DNA from 3 places in the Micromonospora sp. DT31 genome. Region 3 is predicted to be linked to each of the others. Evidence: riboswitches for the same ligand, from Rfam matches in the RefSeq annotation. Region 3 holds a riboswitch; each other region holds the start of a gene.
What was found. A riboswitch is a leader RNA that binds a small molecule or an ion and turns the genes downstream of it on or off. The one in region 3 is predicted to bind cyclic di-AMP.
Positions count from the first base shown of each region.

Region 1: it holds a riboswitch for cyclic di-AMP, as region 3 does, so the genes downstream of both, ACLQ2X_RS16235 (coiled-coil domain-containing protein) here and ACLQ2X_RS11205 (NlpC/P60 family protein) in region 3, are expected to answer to the same signal.
Region 2: it holds a riboswitch for cyclic di-AMP, as region 3 does, so the genes downstream of both, ACLQ2X_RS02400 (transglycosylase family protein) here and ACLQ2X_RS11205 (NlpC/P60 family protein) in region 3, are expected to answer to the same signal.

Region 1 is NZ_JBNCKZ010000008.1:174,507-178,750, forward strand. It holds gene ACLQ2X_RS16230 (SRPBCC family protein) at 1-11, shown strand, start outside; gene ACLQ2X_RS16235 (coiled-coil domain-containing protein) at 29-1,102, opposite strand; cyclic di-AMP (ydaO/yuaA leader) riboswitch at 1,108-1,238, opposite strand; gene ACLQ2X_RS16240 (cation diffusion facilitator family transporter) at 1,384-2,298, opposite strand; gene ACLQ2X_RS16245 (HelD family protein) at 2,396-4,244, opposite strand, start outside.
Region 2 is NZ_JBNCKZ010000001.1:554,909-559,152, forward strand. It holds gene htpG (molecular chaperone HtpG) at 1-408, shown strand, start outside; gene ACLQ2X_RS02395 (LLM class flavin-dependent oxidoreductase) at 468-2,030, opposite strand; cyclic di-AMP (ydaO/yuaA leader) riboswitch at 2,265-2,410, shown strand; gene ACLQ2X_RS02400 (transglycosylase family protein) at 2,409-3,053, shown strand; gene ACLQ2X_RS02405 (YbaB/EbfC family nucleoid-associated protein) at 3,237-3,686, shown strand; gene ACLQ2X_RS02410 (M4 family metallopeptidase) at 3,760-4,244, opposite strand, start outside.
Region 3 is NZ_JBNCKZ010000005.1:191,196-195,439, forward strand. It holds gene ACLQ2X_RS11195 (NlpC/P60 family protein) at 1-334, shown strand, start outside; gene ACLQ2X_RS11200 (N-acetylmuramoyl-L-alanine amidase) at 399-2,432, opposite strand; cyclic di-AMP (ydaO/yuaA leader) riboswitch at 2,660-2,794, shown strand; gene ACLQ2X_RS11205 (NlpC/P60 family protein) at 2,808-3,842, shown strand; gene dcd (dCTP deaminase) at 3,917-4,244, opposite strand, start outside.

The DNA of each region.
Region 1 (4,244 bases), on a different contig from region 3:
GGTCGGTCTGACCGACCCCCCGCAGGCGTCAGTACACCGACAGGTGTACGTGGTTGGTGTGGTCGCTGGAGGGGTCGCCGTTGCCGCCGTTGTAGGACTTCCACCCGCTGCTGGGCAGCCAGATCTGCTTGAACCAGATCACGTAGAGCACGGCGAGCCGGTCGGCGTTGCGGACGAGGTACGCGGCCAGGTTGTTGCCGTACGTGCGGTCGCCGCCGGTGGCAACGCCCTCGAAGCCGCTCTTCTGCGCCGCGAAGTCGCAGGCCCGGCCCTTGGGATGTTCGCCGCCGCCGCTGGGCCGGTGGCAGGAGGTGTACCGGGTGAACCCGGCCGCCTTGGCCTGTTGCAGCGCGTGCAGCGTACGCGGCGTGATGCAGCCGCTGGCCGGGGTCGGGTCGTTGACGCTGCACGACTCCGACGGCCAGGAGCCGTCCGGGTTGCGCGGCGCCGGCTTGGCGTTCTTGTTCGAGGTGCCCTGGACGCTGCCGCCGCTGCTGCTGCTGCGCGAGGGCTGGTCGTTGGCCACCTCCAGGGCGCGCTCGGCCTGCTCCTTGCGCTTGCCCATCACCGTGACCTGCTTGCGTTGCTCGCGGATCTCGCCGTCGAGCGCGGCGCGGGTGCGGGTGGCCTCGTCGCGGGTGGTGAGCAGGTCACGGAGTGTGCGGTCCTCGTGCGCGGCGACCTGTTCCAGCGCGGCGGCCCGGTCCATGAAGCCCTCGGGGCTGCTGCTGCCGAGCAGGGCCGCGGCGGTGCCCAGGCGGCCGTTGCGGTATGCCACGGTGGCGATCTCGCCGACCTTGGTGTGGCGTACCGCCAGCTCGGCGTCGACGGTCTTGAGTTGTTCGGTGAGTTGTTTCTGGCGGTCCACCGACCGGTTCAGCGCGGCCTTGGCCTCCAGCCAGCCCTTGCTGGCCGCGTCGAGCTGGGCGCGCAGCTGCGGGGTGCCGCCCTCGTCGTCGCCGGGTGCGGCGGCGAGCCGGCCGGTCGGCGGGGCCGCCGAGGCGGGGGAGAGTGGAACGGTCGCGAGGCCGATGGTCAGCGTCGCGACGAGCAGGGCCGCCAACCGGGCAGCCGTCCGTCGGGTGGGTGTAACTGGGGGCATTCAGGTGTCCTTCCGTCAACCGCCGACCGGGTTAGCTGACGGGTTCGGGACGGAAGATCCCTACCGCTGACGCGGATGCACCCCACATACGTGGTTCCCCGGCTCGCCCGTGCGGGCGATTAGGCGACGGTCACTGCACCGGTGCCCAGCGGCGGTGCCGGCGCGGTGGCCGCGGTCGAGCCTACCGGCGTCGCCGTCGGCCGACCGGGGGGCGTAGGCCAGCAGTTCGGACAAAACCGGCATTACCCCATAATAGCCACAGAGATTTAAGATTTCCCTAATCACCACTCGGTCGGAGCGCAGACGCCCGCTGACGCTCCGGGTTCGACCTGCAACGTGGCGTGCTCGATCGAGAAGTCCTCGTGCAGGGCCGCCCGCGCCGCGGCCAGCACCGGCCCGACCTCCACGCCCGGATCGGTGGTCAGGTGCGCCGAGGCCACCTCCATGCCGGAGGTGAGCGTCCACACGTGCAGGTCGTGCACCTCCGCCACCCCGGGCACCGCGGCGAGCCGGTCGTGCACGGCGGTCACCTGGAGGTGCTCCGGCGCGGCCTGCACCAGGATGCGCACCGCCGCCCGCCCCAGCCGCCAGGTGCGCGGCAGGATGAACAGGCCGATGCCCACCGCCACCAGCGGGTCCGCCCACCACCAGTCGGTGACCATGATGACCAGCGCCGCGCCGATCACCCCGAGCGAGCCGAGCAGGTCGCCGAGCACCTCCAGGTAGGCGCCACGCAGGTTGATGCTCTCCCGGGACCCGGCCCGCAGCAGCGCGAACGCGACGATGTTGGCGAGCAGGCCGAGCACGGCCACCACGAGCATCGGACCGGCTAGCACCTGCGGTGGCTCGCCGAACCGGCGTGCCGCCTCGACGAGGACGTAGACCGCGACGGCGCCGAGCAGCACGGCGTTGGCCAGCGCGGCGAGCACCTCGAGCCGGTAGAGCCCGAACGTGCGCTGCGGGTCGGTGCCGGCGCGCCGGGTGGCGGTGATCGCGGCGAGCGCCATGCCGATGCCCAGCACGTCGGTGAACATGTGCCCGGCGTCGGAGAGCAGGGCCAACGAGCCGGTCGCGAACGCGGCCGCCGCCTCGACGAGCATGAGCGCGGCGAGCAGGACGAACGCGGCCCATAGCCGGCCGCGATGGCGGTGTGCCGCGTTGGCCACCGCGCCGCTGTGGTCATGACCTGCGCCCACGCCAACACCCTTCCCGCCGCGTACCGGCCGGGCTCAATGTATGCTCACATCGCTATGTGTGCAAGTGATGGGCGGGCGGCGAACCGCCCCGCCGGTGTCAGCCGATCGGATCGAGCGTGGTCAGACGCTGGGTGGCGCGGGACAACGCCACGTACAGCGTGCGCACGCCCGAACCCGGATCGGCCCGGATCTCACTCGGCGCGACGAGCACCACCCCGTCGTACTCCATGCCCTTCGCCTGCAGGCTGGTCACCACCTGCAGCCGCCGCGCGCCGAGCCCGGCCAGCCAGCCAGCCACCTCGTCCCGACGCGGCACCGGTGTGATCACCCCGACCGTGCCCTCCACCTCGGCCAGCAGCGTCCGGGCCGCCTCCACCGTGGCCGCCGCCAGCCCGGCCGCCGGCACGACCCGCTCCACCGGCGCCACGCCCGTGGAACGGACGGCGTCCGGCAGCGGCAGGTCCGGATAGAGCCGGCGGATCTCCGCCGCCGCCACCGCGAAGATCTCCGCCGAGTTGCGGTAGTTGGTGGTCAGCTCGTAGCGGTACCGGCGCCGACGCCCGAGCGCCTGGTCGCGGGCCCGGTCCAGCTCCTGCGGATCGCCGGTCCACGCGGTCTGTGCCGGGTCCCCGACCACGGTCCACGACGCCAGCCGACCCCGCCGCCCGATCATCCGCCACTGCATCGGCGAGACGTCCTGCGACTCGTCCACCACCACGTGGGCGTAGTCGCGGTAGTCCGTCGGGCGTTCCCGGGCGGCCTCCCGGGCCGCGCGGCGGCGATCGGCGTACGTGCTCAGCTCCCGCACGCCGCCGGCGAGCTGGTACGGGTCGCGCTTCGGCCGGACCCGCTGCACCGGCTTGCCCAGCAGCGCGTCCAACTCGTCCAGCAGGGCGATGTCGGCGACCGTCAACCCCTCGTCGTCCAACGTCCGGTACGCCTCGGTGAGCAGGCGGATCTCCGCCCCGGAGAGGATCCCGCCGGCGTAGCGGCGCAGCCGGCCCGGGCTGGCCAGCCAACCCAGCACGTGCCGCGGATGCAGCCGGGGCCACCAGGCCCGGAGGAAGTCCCGGAACTCCGGCCGCTCGATGATCTCGTCCTCGAACGCCGGCTGCTCCGGCAGCCGACCCACCCGCAGCGTGCGGGCCTGCCCGTACAGCGCGGCGAGCACCGCGTCGAACGCCGCCCGGCGCACCTCGTTGCGACGCGCGCCCCGGGCCAACGTCCGGTCCCGGATCGCGTCCAACCCGGCCACGTCCAGGCGCAGCAGCTCACCCCGGTAGAGCAACCGCAACTCGGCGGGGGAGTCCGGCACCGCGTCCCGCGCCGCGCGGTCCAGCACCCGCCGCATCCGCAGCGACCCCTTCACCGCCGCCACCTCCGGCAGGTCGGTCCGCGACGCCGACATGCCGGGGAACAGCGAGCCGAGCGAGTGCAGCGTGGCCGTCTCCTCGCCCAGCGAGGGCAGCACCGAGGCGATGTACTCGACGAAGACCCCCGACGGGCCGACCACCAGGATGCCGCCACCGGCGTAACGGGCCCGCTCGGAGTAGAGCAGGTACGCGGCCCGGTGCAGCGCCACCGCCGTCTTGCCGGTGCCCGGCCCGCCGGAGACGACCGTGACGCCGTTGCCGGGGGAGCGGATCGCCTCGTCCTGCTCCCGCTGGATGGTCGCGACGATATCCCGCATGCCCCGCCCGGTGGCCCGGGACAGCGTGGCCAGCAACGCCCCGTCGCCGACCACCGCCATGTCCGGCGGCGCGGCCTGCGGGTCCAGCAGGTCGTCCTCGATCCGGGTGACCCGCTCCGCCGCCGACTGGATCGTGCGCCGGCGCACCACGCCACGCGGCTCGGCGGGGGTGGCCTGGTAGAACGCGGCGGCGGCGGGGGCCCGCCAGTCCACCACGAGCGTTTCCGCGTCCGCATCCCGCACACCGAGCCGGCCG
Region 2 (4,244 bases), on a different contig from region 3:
GAGGAGAAGGAGAAGGCCGAGGCCGAACGGCAGGAGTACGCCGACCTGCTCGCCTTCCTCGGCGGGGCGCTCACCGACAGCGTCAAGGAGGTGCGCCTGTCCACCCGACTGACCACCTCACCGGCCTGTGTGGTCGGCGACTCGCACGACATGACGCCCACGCTGGAGAAGATGTACCGGGCGATGGGCCAAGAGGTGCCCCGGGTCAAGCGGATCCTGGAGCTGAACCCGACCCACCCGCTGGTCACCGGGCTGCGCAAGGCGCACGGGGAGGGCGGCGACCCGGCCGCGCTGACCGAGACCGCCGAACTGCTGTACGGGATGGCGCTGCTGGCCGAGGGCGGCGAGTTGACCGACCCGGCCCGCTTCACCCGCATCCTCGCCGACCGTCTCGCCCGCGGCCTGTAGGTGTAAGGAAAGGAAGGGCCCCTTGTTGACGCCCAGGCGTTGACAAGGGGCCCTTCCTTTCACAGCTGGCCCGGGTAGAAGCCGTGGCGGGCCAGCGGCTCGACGATCTGGCGCTCCTCGTAGGACAGGTGCGACAGCAGCGTGTCGGTGAGCAGGTCCACCGCCTCCTGGAGGGCGGTGAAGTCACCCGGTTGGCGGATCAGCTCCACCAGGGCGCGGTCCACGTCCTCCACCACGCCGTGGATCACCACGTGTTCCTCTTCGAGGCGGTCCAGCACCGCCGCCAGCCCGGCGTCGGAGCGGCGCAGGTGCGGGAAGATCGAGGCGTCCTCCAGGCCGTGGTGCTGGGTGACCATCGTGCAGTACGCCGCGCAGTACGCGCCGAGCGTCCAGTTGTTCTGCCGCATGGTCATCTGGTTCAGCGCGGCCCGCGCGCCCTCCGGCGTGACCGCGCCGCGGGTGACCTGTGCCAACAGGTCGCGCACCTGGGCCAACTCCTGGCGCAGGTGGTCGTGGACGTCCACCAGGTGCTGCCCGACGGCCTGTCCCCGGGCCGGGTAGACCTGATCGGCCGGGGGCGGCGGGGCGGTCGGGCGGGTCGACTCGTCCCAGGGGGAGCGCGTGCTCAGCCGTACCCCCGGGTCGGGGGTGGGGGTGACCGCGAGGGTGGCCGGGCCGCCGGTGGTGGCCTGTTCCTCGGCGACGGCGCGGGCCCCGCTGCCCGGCGTGGTGCGTTCGGCGGCGACGAGTTCCCGGACCGCCGGGGCGACCTCCTGGGCGAAGATCTGGATCGCGCGCGGCTCGTCGCTGCCGAGGATGAACGTGGTGATGCGGTGCTCCAGAGTGAGCCCGGCGAGTTCCTCCACCCACTGCTGCGGCGGCCCGGCGAGGAAGCCGGTGGAGGAGCGGGTGAAGGCGCCGGTGACGTTGAGCATGCGGCGGATCGCGTCCGGGTCCCGCCCGGCGGCCCGCGCGCCCTCGTCGACGAGCGCGTTCATGGCCGGCAGTTCGTCGGGGCCCTTGGGAAGGTACGACAGCGAGGGCAGCCAGCCGTCCGCGGCGCGGCCGACCAGGCGCAGCATGCGCGGCTTGTACGCGCCGACCCAGATGCCCACCGGGTGTGCCGGCGCCGGCCCGCGTTTGGCGCCGACGACCCGGTAGTGCTCGCCCTCGACGCGGACCATGCCCCGGCGGTCTGTGTCCCAGATCTCGCGGATGATTCCGATGGCCTCGTCGAGCGCCGTGACGGCGGCGCCGGGGGACAGGCGTCGACCGCCGACCGCCTCGATCGCGTCCCAGAACGCGCCCGCGCCCAGCCCCAGCTCGACCCGGCCGCCGGTGAGCAGGTCGAGGCTGGCGATGCTGCGGGCCAGCACCACCGGCTGGCGCAGCGGCAGGTTGAGTACGTTGCCGGCCAGACCGATCCGTTCGGTGGCGGCGGCCACGTAGGCCATCAGCGTCCAGGTGTCCAGGAAGCCGGGCTGGTAGGGGTGGTCCTGGAAGGTGACCAGGTCGAGGCCGGCCTGCTCGCAGAGCGCGGCCAGGGCCACCACCTGCTCGGGCTGCGCGGCGGTGGGGGTGAGGAAGCCGCCGAAGGCCAGCTCGTGTGCGTGCTCGGTCATCCGTCCGCCCCTCGCGTGATCTTGCCCGACCTGCCCACGGTAGCGGCACCCCCGGCTGCCGCCCCCGGCGGACGTGCCGGTCATTCGCCCGACGGTTCCGTCACCGCAAGCACGGTACGTCGCCCACTCGGGTGACCGCTGGCATGATAAGAGGGCATTCGTCCCGAATGGTGCCTAGCGTCTGCTCCGTCCGCGCTCGCGGGCACCACGGTCCGGTAACGCCCAATCCCGCCGCCGGCCGCGTAACCGAACCTCGTGCGGGAGCGGGGGAACCACACGTTCCACGGTGCATCGTCACCTCGGGGTGAAGCCGCCACCGGCGGCCGGGCTCCTCGGCCCGAACCCGACAGCTCACCTCGTCGGCGTGGAGGAATCCACATGGCAACTGAATACTCAGCCCGCGGTCGCCGTAGCGCTCTCGGAGCGGTTCTGACCAGCGCCGCCGTCGGCGCCGCGGCTCTGCTCGGCCCGGCCGTGCCGGCCAGCGCCGCCGTCAACTGGGACGCCGTCGCACGCTGCGAGTCCGGCGGCAACTGGAAGATCAACACTGGCAACGGCTACTACGGCGGGCTCCAGTTCTCCCGCGCCACCTGGAACGGCTACGGCGGCCAGAAGTACGCCGCCCGGGCGGACCTGGCCAGCCGGTCCGAGCAGATCGCCGTGGCCGAGAAGGTGCTGCGGGGGCAGGGCATCGGCGCCTGGCCCGTCTGCGGCAAGAAGGGCGGCTCGGCGAAGAAGAGCACCTCGGCGACCCGGTCCGACCGGGCCGCCACCACGAAGAATGCCATCTCGGTGCGGTCCGCCACCCGCAGGACCGCCCCGGAGCGCGCCATGACCAAGGTCGCGCCGCAGCGGTCGCCCGGTGCCGGGACGTACGTGGTCCGCTCCGGTGACACGCTGTCGGAGATCGCCGTGGCGCAGCGCGTCGACGGCGGATGGCATGCCCTGCACGAGCGCAACCGGGCCGTGGTCGGCGACGACCCCGGCCTGATCTTCCCGGGTCAGCGGCTGCGCCTGAGCTGAGCGGTCACGAGCGTCCGGCCGGTTCGCCCGGCCGGGCGCTCGTCCGTCCGCGACACGCCGCGTCGCCGACACCGGGCCTGCTCCCGGCACCGGGACGCGGCCGGGACCGGCCGGTGCATGCGTGTGGCCGCAACCGATTGCTAGGGTCACAGTGCTCAGTCAAGACGTGAAGAAAGCGCGGAAATGACCAACGACCCGTTCTCGGCCGCCGCGAGCCTCGACGAGCTGCTGACCCGCACGCAGCAGGCGCTCACCGCGATGCGCTCCCGGGCCTCGGCGCACGCCGACGGCGAGCCGGGCGACCTGCTGCGCGCCGAGGGCACTGCCGCTGGCGGGCGGGTCCGCGCGGTCGCCGTCCAGGGTGGCCGGCTTGGCTCCGTGACGATCGCCCCGGAGCTGGCCGGCGAGCCGCTGGAGGTCCTCTGCGAACACCTCGTCACCGCCGCCAACGCCGCGCTGTCCGAGCTGGACGCCCAGGTCAGCGCGTCGGCGCGGGCCGACGCCGACGCGCTCGCCGTCCGGCTCGGCAGCATGGGCGACCAGGCCGAGCTGTTCGGCCGCGCGATGCACGAGGCGGCCGCGCGGATCCACCGCGATCGCGGCAACGCGTCGCGGACCGCGCGTCCGGCCTGACCGGCGACGCCCGGCCCGGCACGACGAAGCGGCCGGCCGTCGGGAGGACGACGGCCGGCCGCTCACGCCGCGATCAGCCCAGGGCGAGCGCGGTGTCGTCGACGACGAAAGACGTCTGCAGCGAGCTGTCCTCCACGCCGCTGAACGAGATGGTCGCCGTGGTGCCGGCCAGCGACGAGACGTCGAAGGACCGCTGCACGTAACCGGTGGCCTTGTTCAGGTTGGAGTAGGTGGCCAGCGTGGTGCCGCCGGCCTTGACGGTGAGCTTGTCGTACGCGGTGGTGGTGGTCGTCTCGGCGCTGTCGACGTGCAGCCAGAAGGTCAACGTTGCCCGGCAGCCGGCCGGGACGGTCACCGACTGGCTGAGCGTGTCCGTGTGTGCCGAGCCGTAGCCGTTGAGCCAGGCCTTGTACGAGCCGCCGTGCGCGGCCTGGCCGCTGGCGGTGGTGATGACGCCGGACGAGGCGGTCCAGTTCACGTTGCCCGACTCGAAGCCGGGGTTGGCCAGCTTGTTGCCGGAGCAGCCGCCCGAGGGAGGCGTGGTCGTGGCGGTCGGCG
Region 3 (4,244 bases):
CGCGATCAAGACGGCGTGCGCGCAGGTCGGCGACCCGTACGTGTGGGGTGCCACCGGCCCGAACTCGTTCGACTGCTCCGGCCTCACCCAGTACGCGTACAAGGCGGCGGGTATCTCGCTGACCCACTTCACCGGCGCCCAGTGGAACGAGGGCCGCCGGATCAAACAATCCGAGGCGCGACCGGGTGACCTGGTGTTCTTCGGTTCTCCTCTGCACCACGTCGGGCTCTATCTCGGCGACGGGGTGATGGTGCACGCGCCCCGGACCGGTAAACCGGTCCAGGTGTCGAGCATCAGCACGATGTCGATCGCCGGCTTCGTCCGGGTCGCCTGACGCCGCCACGCGAAAGGCCCCCGGTCCGTACGGACCGGGGGCCTTTGCGTTGTCGGTGTACGCGTCAGCGCGGCGCACCGAGCGGGGACGGCAGGATCAGCACGTCGTCCAGGTTCACGTACATGATCCGGTGGCCGAACTGGACCTGCACGTACCGGTTGTCACCCCGGACCACGGTCCGGTCGCCCGGCGCCGAACCGTCGAACGAGACGGCCCGGTAGTACTCGCCGGGCAGCACCCCGCCGACCGCGTACCGCTGGCCGGCGGCCAGCGTGTACTGCAACGGCGAGATGGTCTGGTAGGGGATGGTCTCCGGGTAGGCGGCCTGCTCCGGGTAGGCGCGGCCGTACACCGGGATGGTGGCCTTGCCCGGCCGTGGGGTCACCACGAAGCCGGTCGCCCACTTGGCGGTGGGCGCCGAGGCCGGGTTGAGGAACCAGGCCTTCTGGCCGAGGTACCAGATCGCCGTCCAGTCACCCTGGCGGCCGGCGAGCGCGTACGTCTGGCCGGCGGAGGCGCGGGCGCCGTGGTCGGAGATGTACATCGTGTCCGGCGTGCCGTCCGGGCGCAGCGCGATGTCGTTGACGAGCGGGGCGTCCGGGCTCGGCGCGGTCCGCAGGACGACCGCCGAGGAGCCGCGCGACGGGCACGGCTCGGCCGGCGGGGTGGGCTTCGGCACGCCCGGCGGCTGCTGGTTGCAGCCGACGAACGCCGGCCGGTTGGTGGCGAAGTCGGGGTCGATGGTGACCAGGCCGGTGCGGGCGGTGCCGGTGGTCCGGAACGGCGCCTTCATCAGGTCGAAGTAGTGCGACCAGTCCCAGTACGGTCCCGGGTCCCAGTGCATGCCGCGCACCGTGGCGGCGGTGGTGCCGGGCACGTTGTCGTGGCCGATGATGTGCTGCCGGTTCATCGGGATGCCGAACTTCAGCGCCAGGTGGCGGACCAGCTTGGCGGAGGTGCGGTACATCGCCTCGGTGTACCAGGTGCCGTGCCCGGCGAAGCCCTCGTGCTCCAGGCCGATGGACTTGGCGTTGACGTACCAGTTGCCGGCGTGCCAGCCGACGTCCTTGGCCTTGATGTGCTGGGCGATGTAGCCGTCCACCGAGCGCAGCGTGTAGTGCCAGCCCAGGTAGTCGGCCCGCTTCACCAGGTCGACGCTCGGGCCGAAGTAGCCCTCGGTGTCGTGGATGACGATGTACTCGATCTTCTGCTGCTTCGGCCGGTTGGCGAGGTCGTGGTTGCCGTAGTCGCCCGGGTCCGCGCTGAGCTGCTCGTACGGCGCGGGGATCCATTCGCAGGCCAGCCGGACCGGGCACTCCAGTCCGTCGGGCCGTTCGGCGTTCCGCAGGCCGAGCCGGGCCAGTTTGGAGCGGTCCGGTTGGGCGACGGTGGCGGCGAGCGTGACCTTCTGCCCGTCGTCGGTGATCCGGGAGGCGCCCTGGCCGAGCTGGTCGTAGACCTCGTCGGCGAAGGCCGCCGCCCCGTCGGACGTGTCCGCGCCGGAGTAGCGGGCCACGGCGCCGTACCAGGCCGCCGGGTCGCTGCCGGCGCCGACCGGCCCGCCCAGCGTCTTCTGGTACGAGGCGAGCAGCGCCGCGCCGCCGCGGATGTTCGCGGCCGGGTCGGTGCGAAGCGTCCGCTCGTCGAGGCCGGTCAGCGTCGCTGCGGTGCCGAGTGTCTGCAGCGCCGCGCTCGGCAGCGGGGTCTCCCGCGGCGGCGCGGCGGCGGTGGCCGGGTCGAGGGTGAGCGGGCGGGAGTCGTCGCCGCGCGGGTCCTCGTCCTCGTCGACGTGGGCGCTGCCCGGCGTGGCGAGGATGTGCGCCGCGTCGGTCAGGTGCATCGGGCCGTATCCGCCGCTGGTGCTGGGCTGGCCGGGATGGGTGTCCCAGCGGGACTCCAGGTAGGAGACGCCGAGCAGGACGTTCTGCGGTACGCCGTACTCGGCCGCTGCGGCGGCGTACTGCTGCTGCCGGTCGCTCGTCGGTGCGGCCGGCTGCGGCGCGGCGCTCACCGGGGCGGTGGTCGCCAGCGCGGTGGCCGTGGCCACCGCGGCGGCGAGCAGTATCCGCCGGCCCGACGGCGGGGGTGAGAGGTGCATCGAACCTCCTGGACAGGGATGGGTGTCACTGCCCCTCAACCTCACTCCGCGTACCCCGTGACGGTCAATACCTTTCCAGCAGGTAATCTCCCTTGAAAGAAAACTTCACATCGCCCCTCCGGTTCGACACCGACCGTCACGGCGCTCCGAGTTGCGGATCGATCACGATCGTCCTTACTCTGGTCAAATGTCGGCCGCCAGTCTCACCGTCCATCCCGGTCGGTGACGGTCCGGCACCGCCGAGTCGCCCGCGGGCGAGCCGGGGACCCAGGTACCTGGGGTGAATCCGCAGCACTGCGGTAGGGCGACTCCCTTCCCGCCCGAACCCGTCAGCTAACTCGGTAGGCGGTACGGAAGAAGGAGCACGGACGCCCGGTGGCACACCATGCCCGGCGGCCAGCGTCCGACCGGTCGATCGACCGGTCCACGGCTGCGCCGCGTTCCCGCTGGTCCCGCTGCACCACCGCCCTCGCCGCACTGATCAGCACCGCCGTCGTCCTGACCGGCGGTGCCACGGCGGCCCATGCCGAACCCTCGGTCACCGAGATCGAGGCCCAGATCGACCGCGACTGGAACAAGCTCGAACCCGTCATCGAGCAGGTGAACGCCGTACGCGAGCAACTCGCGGCGCGGCGCAAGCAGGCCGACGCCCTCGGCCGGCAGATCGCCCCGCTCCAGGCCCGGGTGGACGCCGCGCTCGGGCAGGTCGGCGGGCTCGCCGCCGACGCCTACAAGGGCGACAACCTCTCCACCGTCAACGTGCTGCTGGGCAGCCGGTCCCCCGGTGACCTGGTCAACGGCCTGGAACTGCTCGACCGCTTCGCGCATCACCAGCGCGAGCAGGTGCGATCGGTCGCCGCGCTGCGCGACGAACTGGCGGCCAGGAAGAAGCCGCTGGACGAGATGATCGTCGGCCTGGCCCGCACCGAGGCCCAGCTCGCGGCGAAGAAGAAGCAGATCGACGCCGAGATCGCCCGGCTGCAGAAGTTGCGGCTGAAGGTCTACGGCAACGGGGGTGGCGGGCCGCTACGCCCGGCGCCCTGCCCGGCCGGCTACCCCGGCGGCGCGGCGGGCACGGCGGTCAAGTTCGCCTGCGCCCAGATCGGCAAGATCTACGTCTGGGGCGCGGCCGGTCCGGACCACTTCGACTGCTCCGGCCTGACCCTCGCGGCCTGGGGCAGGGCCGGCGTCTCGCTGCCGCACAACGCCCGCCAGCAGCACGGCGTGACGAAGCGGGTGAGCCGCGCCGAGCTGCGCGCCGGTGACCTGGTCTTCTACTACGGGGACCTGCACCACGTGGCGATGTACGTGGGCGAGGGCTGGGTGGTGCACGCCTCCCAGTCCGGCAAGCCGATCACCATGAAGCGCGTCGAGGACGGCCCCATCCACAGCTACGGCCGCCCCGGCTGAGGTGTGTAAGGAAGGGCCCCTTCTTAACGCCTCCGGTAGAGGAAGGGGCCCTTCTTGACAGGTGTGGGGCGCGATCAGCGCGTCGGCCAGGTGCGCCAGCTCTGCCACGACCGGCTCGGCGTCGGGCCGCGCTGCCCCTGGTAGCGCGAGCCGTAGACGGCCGAACCGTACGGGTGCTCGGCCGGCGAGGACAGCCGGAAGATGCACAACTGGCCGATCTTCATCCCCGGTCGGAGCGTGATCGGCAGGTTCGCCACGTTCGACAGTTCCAGCGTGACGTGTCCGGAGAAGCCGGGGTCGATGAAGCCCGCGGTCGAGTGGGTGAGCAGGCCCAGCCGGCCCAGGCTCGACTTGCCCTCCAGTCGCCCGGCGAGCTGGTCGCCGAGCGAGATCACCTCAAGC